DNA from 4 places in the Arthrobacter sp. CJL-S3 genome. Region 3 is predicted to be linked to each of the others. Evidence: riboswitches for the same ligand, from Rfam matches in the RefSeq annotation. Region 3 holds a riboswitch; each other region holds the start of a gene.
The links. Region 3 has a riboswitch for thiamine pyrophosphate ahead of AC06G6_RS11600 (bifunctional hydroxymethylpyrimidine kinase/phosphomethylpyrimidine kinase). Riboswitches for the same ligand answer to the same signal wherever they lie in the genome.
Positions count from the first base shown of each region.

Region 1: it holds a riboswitch for thiamine pyrophosphate, as region 3 does, so the genes downstream of both, AC06G6_RS18795 (ECF transporter S component) here and AC06G6_RS11600 (bifunctional hydroxymethylpyrimidine kinase/phosphomethylpyrimidine kinase) in region 3, are expected to answer to the same signal.
Region 2: it holds a riboswitch for thiamine pyrophosphate, as region 3 does, so the genes downstream of both, thiC (phosphomethylpyrimidine synthase ThiC) here and AC06G6_RS11600 (bifunctional hydroxymethylpyrimidine kinase/phosphomethylpyrimidine kinase) in region 3, are expected to answer to the same signal.
Region 4: it holds a riboswitch for thiamine pyrophosphate, as region 3 does, so the genes downstream of both, AC06G6_RS13870 (FAD-dependent oxidoreductase) here and AC06G6_RS11600 (bifunctional hydroxymethylpyrimidine kinase/phosphomethylpyrimidine kinase) in region 3, are expected to answer to the same signal.

Region 1 covers NZ_CM160046.1:4,089,318-4,093,024, forward strand. Annotated here, with positions in the region: gene AC06G6_RS18790 (ABC transporter ATP-binding protein) at 1-1,115, opposite strand, end outside; gene AC06G6_RS18795 (ECF transporter S component) at 1,132-1,806, opposite strand; TPP riboswitch at 1,874-2,017, opposite strand; gene AC06G6_RS18800 (heme-degrading domain-containing protein) at 2,212-2,757, shown strand; gene AC06G6_RS18805 (DUF4386 family protein) at 2,749-3,513, opposite strand; gene AC06G6_RS18810 (DUF4235 domain-containing protein) at 3,669-3,707, shown strand, end outside.
Region 2 covers NZ_CM160046.1:2,647,114-2,650,820, reverse strand. Annotated here, with positions in the region: gene thiC (phosphomethylpyrimidine synthase ThiC) at 1-1,771, opposite strand, end outside; TPP riboswitch at 1,766-1,873, opposite strand; gene AC06G6_RS12125 (amidohydrolase family protein) at 1,951-3,051, shown strand; gene AC06G6_RS12120 (VOC family protein) at 3,132-3,707, shown strand, end outside.
Region 3 covers NZ_CM160046.1:2,542,789-2,546,495, reverse strand. Annotated here, with positions in the region: gene AC06G6_RS11605 (Rne/Rng family ribonuclease) at 1-2,178, shown strand, start outside; TPP riboswitch at 2,284-2,381, shown strand; gene AC06G6_RS11600 (bifunctional hydroxymethylpyrimidine kinase/phosphomethylpyrimidine kinase) at 2,364-3,707, shown strand, end outside.
Region 4 covers NZ_CM160046.1:3,056,015-3,059,721, reverse strand. Annotated here, with positions in the region: gene AC06G6_RS13885 (RNB domain-containing ribonuclease) at 1-320, opposite strand, end outside; gene AC06G6_RS13880 (ferritin-like fold-containing protein) at 362-1,033, shown strand; gene thiE (thiamine phosphate synthase) at 1,146-1,841, opposite strand; TPP riboswitch at 1,868-1,999, shown strand; gene AC06G6_RS13870 (FAD-dependent oxidoreductase) at 1,993-3,558, shown strand; gene thiS (sulfur carrier protein ThiS) at 3,555-3,707, shown strand, end outside.

The sequences.
Region 1 (3,707 bases), 1.5 Mb from region 3:
GCGAGCAGCCCGGCGAGCGTGAGGGCGAACGTGGACTTCCCCGAGCCGTTGGGCCCGGTGATGGTCAGGGCCTCCCCGGCCCGGACCTGGGCCGTGATGCCGGACTGGACGGGCTTGGGCGGGATGGGACGGAAGCCGCCGCGGAGGCCGGACCGCCGCGGGCGTTCGCGCGACACGGCCAAGTCCTCCGCGGCCAGCAGCAGCTGCCCCGCGGCGCCGGCGCCCGCCGCTAATGCCCCGGCTGCGCCGGGGTGCCCGGTCTCCCGGGTGCCGCCGCGCGCGCGGGTCGGGGGCACGTAACCCGGCACCCAGACGCCCGCTGCGGTGAGCATGTCCCGTGCCTGCGCCAGGACCTGGTCCGGCGGCCCGTCGATCAGCACAGCGGAGTCCGTGGCCGAGCCGGGCTGCAGAACCACGATCCGGTCCACGAGGTCCTTCCAGACCGAGACCCGGTGCTCCACCACCACCAGGGTGGCGCCGGTTTTGTCCAGGCAGCGGCCGACGGCGTCGCGGACCTCCAGAACCCCGGCGGGATCGAGGTTGGCGGTGGGTTCGTCGAGCAGGATCAGCCCGGGGCGCATCGCCAGGATGCCGGCGAGCGCCAGGCGCTGCTTCTGCCCGCCGGAGAGCGACGACGTCGGGTGGTCCAGCGGCAGCCGGCCCAGCCCGACGTCGTCGAGCGCTTCCGCCACCCGTGACCAGATGTCCGCCGGGGGCACGGAGAGGTTCTCCGCGCCGAAGGCGACGTCGTCACCCAGGCGCGAGAGCACCACCTGGGTTTCCGGGTCCTGCTGCACCAGCCCGGCCCGGCCGCGCCGGGACCGCGGCGGGGCACCGTCGATCAGCAGGCTGCCGGACTCGTCCGCGTCCTCGGCGTCCGCCGCGGCGCCGGATGCCGGGTCTGCGCCGCCCGCGGAGCTGTCGCCGAGCACCCCGGCCAGGGCGTGGAGCAGCGTGGACTTGCCGGCACCCGAGGGTCCCAGCAGGAGCACGCGCTCCCCGGGCCGGATGTCCAGGTCCAGGCCGCTGACCGCGGGCCGGGACCGGCCGGCGTGCCGCCAGCCCCAGCCGCGGGCGGTGACCGCGGCCGGGCGGACCGTATCGGAGGATGTCATGGTCGGTGTTCGGACGTCAGGAGAAGACCGGCTCCGTGGCGGCCCGGCGGGAGGCAAAGGAACTCAGCACACCGGTCCTGGCCAGGCCGCGGGTGGCGAGCCAGGACAGCCCGCCGGCGATCACGGCGCCGGAGATGGCGGTGAAAATGATGTACGCGAGCTTGTCGCCGCTGGCGTAGGCGATGTTCCAGCCCCAGGGCATAAACGCATCATTCAGGCCGCAGAACAGGCCCGCCCCGGCACCGGCCAGCAGGGACACCGGCAGGTTGAACTTCTTGTACATAAAGGCGGCGAAGACCAGCTCGGCGCCAAGGCCCTGCAGCAGGCCGGAGATGAGCACCGTGGTGCCGTACTGCGAGCCCATGATCAGCTCGCCGGTGGCGGCCACGGCTTCGCAGAACAGTGCGGCGCCCGGTTTCCGGATAATGAGCATGCCCAGCACCGCGGGGATCATCCAGCCGCCGGCGTAGAGCCCGGTGAGCGGCGGGTAGAACGCGTTGACGGGGGCGGAAATGAGGTTGGCGCCCTGGGACCAGGCCCAGAAGATCACGCCGCCGGCCACCGCGATCAACGCGGCCACCACAATGTCCACCACACGCCAGTTGTGGCTGCGCTTGGCGGGCGTCGCGGATGGTTCGTGCCTGGATGGTTCGTGCCCGGCTGGTTCTTGCTTGGCTGATGTGTCAGTCATATCGTCCTCCTGAGGAACAGGAGGGGAGAGTGACCCGGGGATCGGCGGCTTCCGCCGCTGTCCCGCGCACTCTGAGAACTCGACTCCCTTGCGCCGGTACTAACCGGATCAGGTTCGAGGGTCTGCGGCTGTCCGCACTCTCAGCGCCCACCTGTGGTTTCCCCGGATTCCTCCGGTGATGCCCGACGGCGGCGCTCCCCTGTCGTATCTAAATATCGCCCTTGTGGGCGTGGACCAGTTTACACCCGTGACGGGTTGTTTTCCGGGGCCCGCCGTCACAATCCGCCGGCGTCGGCGCCGGTGACCCGCACCGGCCGGCTTGGTAGAGTCGCACCAAGCACGGGAACTCCGGACGCCGCGGCCTGCCGGCCACCCGCGGCGGCCATCTAACGGAAGCTGAATCATTTGACCAACTCACCAGTGTCCTCCCCCGACTACGACCCGGACTCCGCGGAACCGCAGCCGCACGGGTCCCTGGGTGCGCTCATCGGCCGCATCCTGGCCGAAATGGAGGAGCTGCAGTTCCGGTCGTTCAGCAAGGATGACGCCCTGGACCTCGGGCTCCTCCTGGTGGAACTGGGCCGGCGGCGTTCGCACCCGATCGCCATCGATATCACCAAGGGTGAGCAGGTGCTGTTCCACGCGGCGCTCGAGGGAGCCACCCCGGACAACGAACGCTGGATCAGGGCCAAGCAGCGCACAGCCGTGCGGTACGAGGTCCCGTCGCTGCTGGTCGGACTCCGCGCCCGGGCCGCAGGGGGAAGGATTGAGGACAACGCCTGGTTCGACCAGCAGGAGTTCGCCGCGCACGGCGGCGCCTTCCCCATCTACCTGCGCGGAACCGGGATGGTCGCGACCGTCACGGTCTCCGGGTTGCCGCAGAAGGCCGACCATGAGCTGGTGGTCGAGGCGCTCTCGGAAATTCTCGGCCGCTCCGGGACATCAGGCTAAGCAGCCGCGGTTGCCGCTCCGGGGCGTCCGCGCCGCCAGCCGGATCAGCGCAAGCCCCACGGCCACGAACCAGACCCACAACAGCACCCCGTAACCCCAGTAGAACTCCGGGACGGCGTGCCGCAGCGCCTCCGCGACGACGCCCAGTCCGCCGGTCGTTATCCCGAGCCACGCGAGGGTCCGCGGAAGCACCCCCTGCAGCATGACAAGGGAGATCAGCAGGATGCCGAGCGCGGACAGGACGCCGACGACGGCGGGGGTGTTGTTCTCCGCGACGACGGCTTCGGCGGCGGTTGCGTAGCGGAGCCGGGCTGCGTCGTCGTCCGCAGCGGTGTACCGGTCACTCAGGTACACGAGCACCAGGGAGCCCCGGCTGGTGACGGGGACGGCGAGGATCAGCGCCCACGACAGTCCGCCGACCACCGTGGCCAGCAGTGCCAGGCTCTTGTCGAGCGGGGCGAGCGCCACGAAAAGTGCCACGAACACCAGCACCGGCAGGATGTTCGGCACGATCCACAGCAGCTGTTCGGCGAGGTAGATCCCCTTGTTGAGTGCGATGAATTCCAGCGTCTCGGCCCCTCCGTGGACCGGAGGCGGGGCGGCGAAGTCCAGGACCAGGGCGAGAATCAGCAGCGCCACGAAGAGCACCGAGGATATGCCGGCCCAGAGATAGAGCCGCCGCCAGGACTGGCCGTCGGCCGATGGCGCGGCGGGCGGCGAGGCGTGGCCCCGCGGTCGGGTGTTGGGCTGGTCCATGCTCGAAGGTAGGACCGGGCCCGCCCGGCCGAACAGGGGCGTTGGTCCCGCGCCGCCAGCCGGAGCAGAGGCGGTCCCGCGTCCCTGGCCGAACCGCCCGGCCGGGAAGGCTAGGCTAGGGGAAGCCCTGTTTCCCCCACAAGGAGTTGCGAAGAATGAACATCTTCATCAAACTGCTCGGCACCGGCATCAGC
Region 2 (3,707 bases), 100 kb from region 3:
AGGCGATGAACTCGTTGCTCTTGTCCCGCATTCCGGCCGCCATCGCGGCTTCCGGATCCGCTGAGCCGTATTCGTCCCGGATGTCCTGGCTGATCCGCATGGAACAGAACTTGGGTCCGCACATCGAGCAGAAATGTGCCGTCTTGGCCGGCTCCGCGGGGAGCGTCTCATCGTGGAACGCCTCGGCCGTCACCGGGTCCAGGGACAGCGCGAACTGGTCCCGCCAGCGGAACTCGAACCGTGCCTTGGACAGGGCGTCGTCGCGTTCATGCGCACCGGCGTGGCCCTTGGCGAGATCCGCGGCGTGGGCCGCGATCTTGTAGGTGATCACGCCGGTCTTGACGTCGTCCTTGTTGGGCAGCCCCAGGTGTTCCTTGGGCGTGACGTAGCAGAGCATGGCTGTTCCATAGCGGGCAATCTCGGTGGCGCCGATCGCCGAAGTGATGTGGTCATAGCCGGGTGCGATGTCGGTGACCAGCGGCCCCAGCGTATAGAACGGGGCTCCCTTGCAGAGTTCCTGCTGTCGCTCGACGTTTTCCCGGACCAGATGGAACGGCACATGCCCGGGCCCTTCCACCATGACCTGGACATCGAAAGCCCAGGCCCGCTGGGTGAGCTCGGCCAGGGTGTCCAGTTCGGCGAACTGCGCCGCATCGTTGGCATCCGCCGTCGCGCCGGGCCGCAGACCGTCACCCAGCGAGAACGCGACGTCGTAGCGGGCGAAGATCGCGCAGAGCTCATCGAAGTGGGTATAGAGGAAGTTCTCCCGGTGGTGGGCCAGGCACCAGCCGGCCATGATCGCTCCGCCGCGGGACACGATGCCGGTGACCCGGTTGGCCGTCAGCGGCACGTAGCGCAGCAGCACCCCGGCGTGGATGGTCATGTAGTCCACACCCTGCTCGCACTGCTCGATCACGGTGTCCCGGAAGAGCTCCCACGTCAGGGCGTTGGCCTCGCCGTTGACCTTTTCCAGCGCCTGGTAGATCGGGACGGTGCCGATAGGCACGGGGGTGTTGCGGATGATCCATTCGCGGGTGGTGTGGATGTCGTCCCCGGTGGAGAGGTCCATGACGGTATCCGCGCCCCATTGGGTGGCCCATTGAAGCTTGTCGACCTCCTCCGCGATGGAGCTGGTCACGGCCGAGTTGCCGATGTTTGCATTGATTTTCACCAGGAACGCCTTGCCGATGATCATCGGCTCGGATTCGGGGTGGTTGATGTTGCTGGGGATGATGGCGCGGCCTGCGGCCACTTCGGAGCGGACCAGCTCGACGTCGCAGTTCTCGCGCAACGCGACAAACCGCATCTCCTGGGTGATCACCCCGTCCCGCGCGTACCGCATCTGCGTGACCGTCCTGCCGTCGACGGCGCGGCGCGGCGCCGGGCGGGCGCCCCTCCATTCGGCCGACGCTGCGCCGCGGCGCACTGCCGACCTGCCGTCATCGAGCAGCTCCCGGGCCCGGCCCTCGTAAGGCCCGGTGTCCTCCCTGGCGGCAATCCACGGGGCGCGCAACGGCGCCAGGCCCCGGACCGGTTCACTCCCGGGGCCGGCGGTGCGGTACACGCGGAACGGGGCGTTGGCGGCGCCGCCCGGCGAGTCGGCCAGCGCAATTTCGGTCACCGGGACGCGGATGCCGTGCTCGGCGTCGGTGGCGAACGCCAGGGAGTGGGACTTCAGCGACTGCGTGGGGGCCGGAGACTGATCCTGGCCGGGCAGGCCCGGGGCTGCGTCATTCTGGACAGGGCTGTGCTGTGTCAATTGCGTCTTCACGGAATACTCACTTCCTTCGCCGGCATTACCCGGACAGGTTCAACGGTCGCAGGCTGCGTCAGCCCGATCTCAGCCCCTGCAAGGGCTCCCGTGTGGTCGTAGACGAAGCTACCACAGGCCGTCCGGACGGCCGCCGCGTATGACGGCGCCCGGCCAGGCCGAGGTTTAAGCTTGAAGCCATGACCAGCATCATCGAGTTCAGCGGCACCATCCTCACCGCAGCCGACCAGGAACGCCGCGGGCTCTGGTCGGTGGACGGCCTGCTGACCTTCGACCGTCCGGCCGCCGCGCCCGACCTCGTGCTGGACGGCTGGGTCATCCCCGGGCTGGTCGACGCGCACTGCCACATCGGCCTCGGCCCCGGCGGGGACGTCCCGGACGGGCTGGCGGAAGAACAGGCCCGGACCGACCGCGACGCCGGAACCCTGCTCGTCCGCGACGCCGGCGCCGTCCACGACACCCGCTGGCTCCAGCACCGCGCCGACATGCCCCGCATTATCCGCGCGGGCCGGCACATCGCGAGGACCCGGCGGTACCTCCGGGGCTTCGCCGTCGAGGTGGAACCCGAGGGCCTGGTCGAGGCCGTGCGCAAACAGGCCCGCGCCGGCGACGGCTGGGTCAAGCTCGTCGGGGACTGGATCGACCGCGACGCCGGCGACCTCGCCGCCAGCTTCCCGGCCGGGACGCTGAAAGACGCCGTCGCCGCCGCCCACGACGAAGGCGCCCGCGTCACGGCACACTGCTTCGCGGAGAACACCCTCGATGACATGCTCGACGCCGGGATCGACTGCATTGAGCACGCCACGGGCCTGCTCCCCAGGCACCTGCCGCGTTTCGTCGAACAGGGCGTGCCGATCGTCCCCACACTCATCAACATCGCCACGTTCCCGGACATTGCCGCGCAGGCAGCGGCCAAGTTCCCCCGCTACGCAGCCCACATGCGCGCCCTGTGGGAGCGCCGGGCAGAACGTGTGCTGGCGGCCTTCGAGGCCGGCGTCACGATCTACGCCGGGACGGACGCCGGCAGCGTGATCAAACACGGGCGCATCGTGGACGAGCTCCGGGCGCTGCACGCCGCCGGACTGCCCGCCACAGCGGCCCTCGACGCCGGCGCCTGGGCCGCCCGGAACTGGCTTGGGGCGGACGGGATCACCGACGGCGCCAGCGCCGACGTCCTGGTCTGCGCCGAGGACCCGCGCCACGACCTGGCCACCCTGCAGGACCTCCGGCACATCGTCCTGCGCGGAGAACTGGTCCCCAGGAACCAGCCCGCCCATTAGGAATAAATTGAAGCTTCAAGTAATTTAACTCTATGAGGGTCATCGACGGTCGGTGGCCAGCAAAGCACCGGAGCGATCACATGACTGCAGACACCAGCACCCAGGATCTTCTTCCCGCCGAACTCGCCATGGGCACCGTGATGCTCAAGGTCGGCGACATGAAGCTCATGACGGACTACTACCAGCGCGCCCTGGGCCTTGACGTCGTGGCCGAGCAGGACGGCGGGCTCTATCTCGGCCGCCGGCAGAAGCCGCTGGTCCACCTGGCTCCGGCGCCCGGGCTGAGCGTCCCGTCCCGCGGCGAGGCCGGACTCTTCCACACGGCCCTGCTGTTCGAGGACCAGCCCTCCCTGGCCGCCACCGTCGCCAGTGCGGCACAGTTCGAGCCGCAGTCCTTTGCCGGCAGCGCGGACCACCTCGTCAGCGAGGCCTTCTACTTCACCGATCCGGAGGGCAACGGCATCGAGCTCTACTGGGACCGTCCCCGCGACGCCTGGTCCTGGGACGGCAAGACCGTGGTGATGGACAGCCTGGCCCTGCCGCCGCAGCGCTACCTCGAGCAGCACCTCACCGAGGAATCCGTGACCGGGCAGCGCGAGGCCGGGGCCGGCGTCGGGCATGTCCACCTGCAGGTCGGCGACGTCCAGTCCGCGCAG
Region 3 (3,707 bases):
GAGGCCGAGTTCCTGGCCCGGCGCGAATCGGTCGACCGCCAGATGATCGTCCGCCAGCGCGACGACAGAATCCAGATCGGCGTCCTCGAGGACGGCGTCCTGGCCGAGCACTTCGTGTCAAAGACCCAGCAGGATTCCCTGATCGGCAACGTCTACCTGGGCAAGGTCCAGAACGTGCTGCCGTCCATGGAAGCCGCCTTCGTTGACATCGGACGTGGCCGCAACGCCGTGCTCTACGCCGGTGAAGTCAACTGGGAATCCGTCAACCTCGAGGGCAAGCAGCGCCGGATCGAGAACGCGCTGAAGTCCGGCGACTCCGTGCTGGTCCAGGTCACCAAAGACCCGGTCGGGCACAAGGGTGCCCGCCTCACGAGCCAGATCTCGCTGCCCGGCCGCTACCTCGTGTACGTTCCCGGCGGTTCCATGACCGGAATCTCCCGCAAGCTGCCCGACGTCGAACGCAACCGCCTGAAGCGGATCCTCAAGGACCGCCTGCCGGAAGATGCCGGTGTGATCGTCCGCACCGCCGCCGAGGGGGCGTCCGAGGAAGAGCTCACGCACGACATCAACCGCCTCCGCGCCCAGTGGGAAGGCATCGAGGGACAGTCCTCCTCGACCAAGATCCTCGCCCCCGAGCTGCTCTACGGCGAACCCGATCTGACCATCAAGGTGGTCCGTGACGTCTTCAACGAGGACTTCTCCAAGCTGATCGTCTCCGGCGAGGAAGCCTGGGACACCATCGAGGCCTACGTCACCTACGTGGCGCCGGACCTGGTGGGCCGGCTGGAGAAGTGGACCAAGGACACGGACATCTTCGCCGCGTGGCGCATCGACGAGCAGATCCACAAGGCCCTGGACCGCAAGGTCTTCCTGCCCTCCGGCGGGTCCCTCGTGATCGACCGCACCGAAGCCATGACCGTGGTGGACGTCAACACGGGCAAGTTCACCGGCAGCGGCGGCAACCTTGAGGAAACCGTCACCAAGAACAACCTCGAAGCGGCCGAGGAAGTCGTCCGGCAGCTCCGGCTCCGCGACATCGGCGGCATCATCGTGATCGACTTCATCGACATGGTGCTCGAATCCAACCGCGACCTCGTGCTGCGCCGCATGGTGGAGTGCCTGGGCCGGGACCGGACCAAGCACCAGGTCGCCGAGGTGACCTCGCTGGGCCTCGTGCAGATGACGCGCAAGCGGATGGGCACCGGGCTGCTGGAAGTCTTCGGCGAGCAGTGCGAAACCTGCGCCGGCCGCGGCATCGTCACCCACGACGAGCCGGTGGAGCACCGCCGCGCCAACGTCGTGGCCGCCGAGCACCACGTCCCGCGGACCGAGCACCAGCCCGCCGCCCGGACGGAGCGCAAGAGCCGCCGCCGCGGCAGGGGCGGCCAGGGCGCGGACGAGCAGTCCGCCCCGGCAGCAGTCCACGCCGAGCCCACCGAGGCCGAGCGCCACGCCAAGGCCGAGGCCACCCGCGCCGCGCTGGCGAACATCGCGGCAGCGGCGCACGCCGCCCACCTCCATGACGGCGAGGCAGCCACCGCGCGCGACGCCGGGACCCGCCAGGCCGCCCTCGAGGCAGCCGTCGAGCTGGCCGCGACGGAGGAAGCTGCGGGACGTCCCGCAGCCGTCCTGACGTTCGGCGGCGAGCAGGTCGCCCTGCCGTTCGTGGAACACGCCGACGAGACGAGCGCGCCCTCGCTGACCCTGGATCTCCTGACCGAGGCCTTCGCCCACCTGGGTGAAGCCGAGGCAGCCGCGGCTCCGGCCGCGCAGGAACCGGCTCGGCAGGAACCGGCTCCGCAGGAAAAGGCTCCGCAGGAAAAGGCTGCGCCGGTGAGTGCCCCGGCAACGAAGGCTCCGGCAGCCCGGACCGCAACGGCCGCTCCGGCGCGCACGGGCGGAACCGGACCGGGACGGGCCCAGGCTCCGGGTTCCCAGACCGAGGCTGAAGCCGAGGCCGGCACCTCCCGGGCCCGCCGCGGACGCCGCAACCGCAGCGCCAGCCGCGCGCAGGGCGCAGCCAACGAGACCTCGGTGGAACAGCGCCAGGAAACCCGGCAGACCGCCGCCGTTTCGGTGCATGAGGCCAAGGTCCCGGCAGCCACCACGCCGGCGGCCAAGCCTGCCGCCGGCGAGCCGATCATCCTCGGTGTCGGGGTTCCGGCTTCGGAGCTCTAACACCGGAACAGTTCAGCAAGGCCGCGGGCGCGGTCCGGACGGCGTAGCAATACGACCAGGTTCGGGCCGTGCCCGCGACTTCGTTAAGGGATCCGGCTAGGCTGGGTCCCTGACACGGGGTGCCGCGCATCGAGCCGGCTGAGATCCAGACCCGTTGAACCTGTCCGGTTAGCACCGGCGAAGGGATGTCTCTCTTGACCACCACCTCATCGTTTCTTCCGTGTGTCCCCGCCCCGTCGGCGCCCCGGATCCCTCGGGTGCTCGCGATTGCCGGCTCCGATCCCTCCGGCGGCGCAGGAATCCAGGCCGACCTCAAGAGCATTGCCGCGCACGGCGGCTACGGCATGGCAGCCATCACGGCCCTGACCGGGCAGAACACCCGCGGCGTCAGCGCCGTGCATGTCCCGCCGGCGGCGTTCCTCGCCGCACAGCTGGACGCCATCAGCGCGGACATCACCATCGACGCCGTCAAAATCGGCATGCTGGGGGACGCCGAGGTGATCGACGCCGTCCGCACCTGGCTGGAGAAGGCGCGGCCCGCCGTCGTGGTCCTGGATCCCGTGATGGTCGCGACGAGCGGGGACCGGCTGCTGCAGGAGTCCGCCGAGGCGGCCCTGAAGGCGCTGCTGCCCTACGCGGACCTGATCACCCCCAACCTCGCCGAACTCGCGATCCTGCTCAGGGAGCCCGCCGCCGGGACCTGGGCCGCGGCCCTGCAGCAGGGCAAACGGCTCGCGGCCCAAACGGGGGCCACGGTCCTGGTGAAGGGCGGCCACCTCGACGGCGGCAGCGGCCCCGGGGGCCACCCGGGCAACGAAGGCAGCGAGGGCAGCTCGGGCACCAGGGCCCACCAGGATGGAGCCGCCGGCTGCCCGGACGCGCTGGTCAACACCGTCGGGGTGCTGGCCCAGGACGTCGTTGTGGTGCCGGGGGAGCGGGTGCCCACCCGCAACAGCCATGGCACCGGATGCTCGCTGTCCTCGGCGATGGCGACAGTGCAGGCCAGAATCATGGGACACGACGGGCCGGGGGACTGGGAGGCCGCGCTCCGCCAGGTCAAGCCGTGGCTGCAGGAGGCGCTGCGCGCCTCGGCGGACCTCGACGTCGGCACCGGCAACGGCCCGGTGCATCATTTCCACCACGTCCAGCAGCACACCCAGCACCATGGCGGGACCGGCCGGGTCCCGGCCGAGGGGGCCTTCGCCGCGGCGCTGCGGGACGCGGCCGCCGGGGACCTCGACGCGATCTACGGCCTGGAGTTCATCAGGGCCCTGGCCGACGGGTCGCTGCCGGAGAAGGACTTTGCCTACTACCTCGCCCAGGACGCCCTGTACCTGAACGGCTATTCCCGGGTCCTGGCCCGCGCCGCAGCGATCGCACCCACGGAGGCCGAGCAGCTCTTCTGGGCCCGTTCCGCCCAGAACTGCCTGGAAGTGGAATCGGAGCTGCACCGGACCTGGCTGAGCACCCGCACCGCCGACGTGACGCTGGGGCCGGTCACCAAGTCCTACGTGGACCACCTGCTGGCC
Region 4 (3,707 bases), 510 kb from region 3:
TCGGCGTCGAGGGCGCCGCCGGGGACCACAAAGGAAGGGACGTCGGCGATCGCGTAGAAGACCTTGTAGCCCTCACCGGAGCGGTCGATGAAGAGGGCCTGGTCCAGGTCGGTGGAGGACGCCGGATCGATCGTCACGAACTCGATATGCGTGAAATCCAGCTCCGGGAGCTCGTGCCCGGCGACGGCCTCCTTGGCCTCCCGGAGCGCGTCCTCAGGGAAGGGCCCCGGCAGCTCCAGCGTCGTGCGCAGCGCGTTGAGCGCCTCGGCAAGTTGGTTTTTCTGCTGGTGGACATTCGGGGTCAAGCGATGATGGGACACGAAAATCAGATTAGCTCCATTTGCGCCATTAGTCTTGGATCATGAGCACATCCCCGGCTGATCCTGCCCGTTACAACACGTTCCTGATGGATCTGCTCGGCGTCATGGCCTACGGCGAGCTGTCCGCCTTCGAACGGCTCTCCTCCGATGCCCGGTATTCACCCACCCTGCACGACCGTGCGGTGCTGGGCCGGCTCGCCGTGATCGAGTTCCAGCACTACGAGCTCGTGAGCGCCAAACTCGACGCCATGGGCCTGGACGCGGAGGCCGCCATGCTGCCGTTCCAGCCGTCCGTGGACCATTTCCACGAACGCACCCGCCCGGCGGACTGGTACGAATCGCTGATGAAGGCGTACGTGATCGACACCGTCTCCGCCGATTTCTACCGCGCCATTTCCCGCTACGTCGACGCCGGAACCCGGGCCCTCGTGGAGCAGATCCAGGCCGACGGGGGAGCCACGGAGGTGCTGCGCGAGCGGCTCAAGGCAGCCCTCGCCGATGACCCGCGGCTGGCCTCGCGGCTGGCACTGTGGGCCAGACGCCTGCTCGGGGAAGCGCTGACCCAGGCGCAGCGGGTGAGTTTTGAGCACTCGTTCGTCGGGGGCCTGATCGGCGCGGACGAGGACCGGTCCAAGGAACTTGTCCGCGAGCTGATGGACGAACTGGCCGCGAACCACTCCCGCCGTATGACCCAGCTCGGCCTGGCGGGCTGACCGGAGGCCCGGCCGCCCGAACGGTCAACGCCTGCCGGTCCTGAGCGGTCCTGGCCGGGATCGGTTCCGCTCGTTAGTTCCGCGGGTCCCGTTCCCTGAGTGATTCCGCCGTTCAGTTCCCTGCGGCGTCGAGGACCGCGAGCAGGGCCCGGGCGGCGTCCGCGGGATCGTCGGCGTCGGTGATGGCGCGGACCACCACGATCCTGCGCGCGCCGGCCTCCACCACCTGCTCCACGTTTCCGAGGTCAATGCCGCCGATCGCGAACCACGGCACCTCTCCGGCGATCTTGCCCTCGTCCGACTCGGCCGCCCGGCGGACCGAGTCGGCCGCGTAACGCACGAGCTCAAGTCCGACGGCGGCGCGCCCCGGCTTGGTGGGGGTGGCCCACACCGGCCCGACACAGAAGTAGTCCAGGCCGCTGCGGCCGGGGGCGGCGGCGATGGCCGCGTCGACCTGGTCCGGGCTGTGGGTGGAGAGCCCGATCACGGTGTCCTTGCCGAGGAAGTCCCGCGCGGCCCCCTGTGGGATGTCCTTCTGCCCGATGTGGAACACCGGAGCCCCGGACAGCGAGGCAATGTCCGCCCGGTCGTTGACGGCCCAGAGCCGGCCGTGCCGACGGGCCGCCTCGTGCAGGACGTCCAGGAGTTCCAGCTCCTCGGCCGCCTCCAGAGACTTGTCGCGCAGTTGGATGATGTCAACACCGCCGGCAAAGGCGGCGTCCACGAAGTCCGCAAAGTCGCCGCGGTCCCGGCGGGCACCGGTGCAAAGGTAAAGGCGGGCAGTGGTGTGGACGGCATCCTGGCTCATGTCTCCAGCCTAGTTCCTCTAAACTGGGCGAATACCGCGGGAGCCCGCCGCCGGTCACGCCCCAGGCGTCCGGCACCGGCAGGCTGAGAGGGCGTCAGAGCCGACCGCTTGACCTGATCCGGTTAGTACCGGCGTAGGGAAGGAATCCTTCATGGGCCCCCCATCCGCCCGCGGCATGTCCGCGGCAGCTGACACTGCAACCGACGCTGCGGCGCCCGATGACGCCGAAACCCGGGAATGTTACGACGTTGCCGTGATCGGCGGCGGAGTTGTCGGCCACGGGATCGCCTGGGCGGTGCGACTCTCAGGCCGTTCGGTCGCCCTGATCGACGACGCCCCCGGAACCGGCGCCAGCTGGGCCGCCGCCGGAATGCTCGCCCCGGTGAGTGAACTGCACTACCAGGAGGAAGCGCTCCTGGAGCTCATGCTCGAATCCTCCCGCCTCTGGCCGGCTTTCGCCGCCGCCCTGGACGGCGAACCGGCCGCGGGACTGGACTCGGGGCAGACCGTCGCCGGAGGCGCACGGGCGGACACCGGCACGGGATACCTCACGACGCCGACCCTCGCCGTGGGGGCCGACGCCGCCGACCGCCGGGCGCTCGCTGACCTGCGCACCGTCCAGCAGGCGCACGGCCTCGCCGTGGAGCCGCTGACCGTCCGTGCGGCGCGGGTGCGGGAACCACTCCTGAGCCCGGGTATCTCCTGTGCTTTCGACATTCCCGCCGACCACCAGGTGGACCCCCGCCGGCTGCTCACCCGGATCGGCAAGCTCCTCGCCGCCGACGGACGATGCCACACCGTCACCCGGCGCGCCGCCGGCCTGCTCTGGGCGGACGGGCGGGTGGTCGGTGCCAGCCTCGCCGGCGGCGGCAGCGTCCGGGCCACGGAAACCATTGTGGCCAACGGCCTGGGCGCCGCGGCGCTCGGGGGCCTGCCCGCAGGGCTGCGGTTGCCGCTGCGGCCGGTCCACGGCGACATCCTCCGGCTGCGGGTGCCGGAAAGACTGCGGCCGCTGCTGACCTCCACGGTGCGGGGACTGGTCCGCGGCGTCCCGGTCTACATCGTCCCCCGGCAGGACGGCACGGTGGTGATCGGCGCCACGCAGCGGGAGGATGCCCTGGGGGCCGAGAGTCAGACGGGGGCCCCGGCCGGCGGCAACACTGCCGGCGCCCCCAAGGCCGGCGCCCCCGAGGCGGGCAGAAGCAGCGCCGGCGGCGCCGTGTCCGCCGGCGGTGTCTACCAGCTGCTGCGCGACGCCCAGCAGCTGGTCCCTGCCGTCGCCGAACTGGAACTGCTCGAGTCCACCGCGAGAGCCCGTCCCGGAACCCCGGACAACGCGCCGTTGCTGGGCCGCGTTGCGGAACCGGGGGGCCACGGCGACGTTGCGGGATTGATCATCGCCACCGGGTTCTTCCGGCATGGAATCCTGCTCACCCCCGCCGCCGCGGAGATCTGCCGGCAGCTCCTGGACGGCGTCGCGGACCCGCGCTGGGCACACTTCAGGCCGGACCGGTTCGCCGGCGGCACGCAGGACACGGGCACGCAGGACACGGGCGCGCAGGACATCGGCACGCAGGATTCCCGCACACACGACACCGTTCCGCCGGCCGCGGGACCGCCGGAAACAACCCCTGGGATCACAGCACCCCGAATTACGGCCCCCCGGAGTACCACCCGCCCGGACACCACCCCTGAGCACAGCAAGGAAACGGTATGAACATCAGACTGAACGGAACCGAGCACGCGCTCCCCGAGGGTGCCTCGGTCAGTACCCTCGTCAGCCAGATCACCGGCCGGCCGCTGGCCCCGAACGGCCGGTCCGCGGACGGCGGAAAACTCGGGGTCGCCGTGGCCCGCAACGCGGAA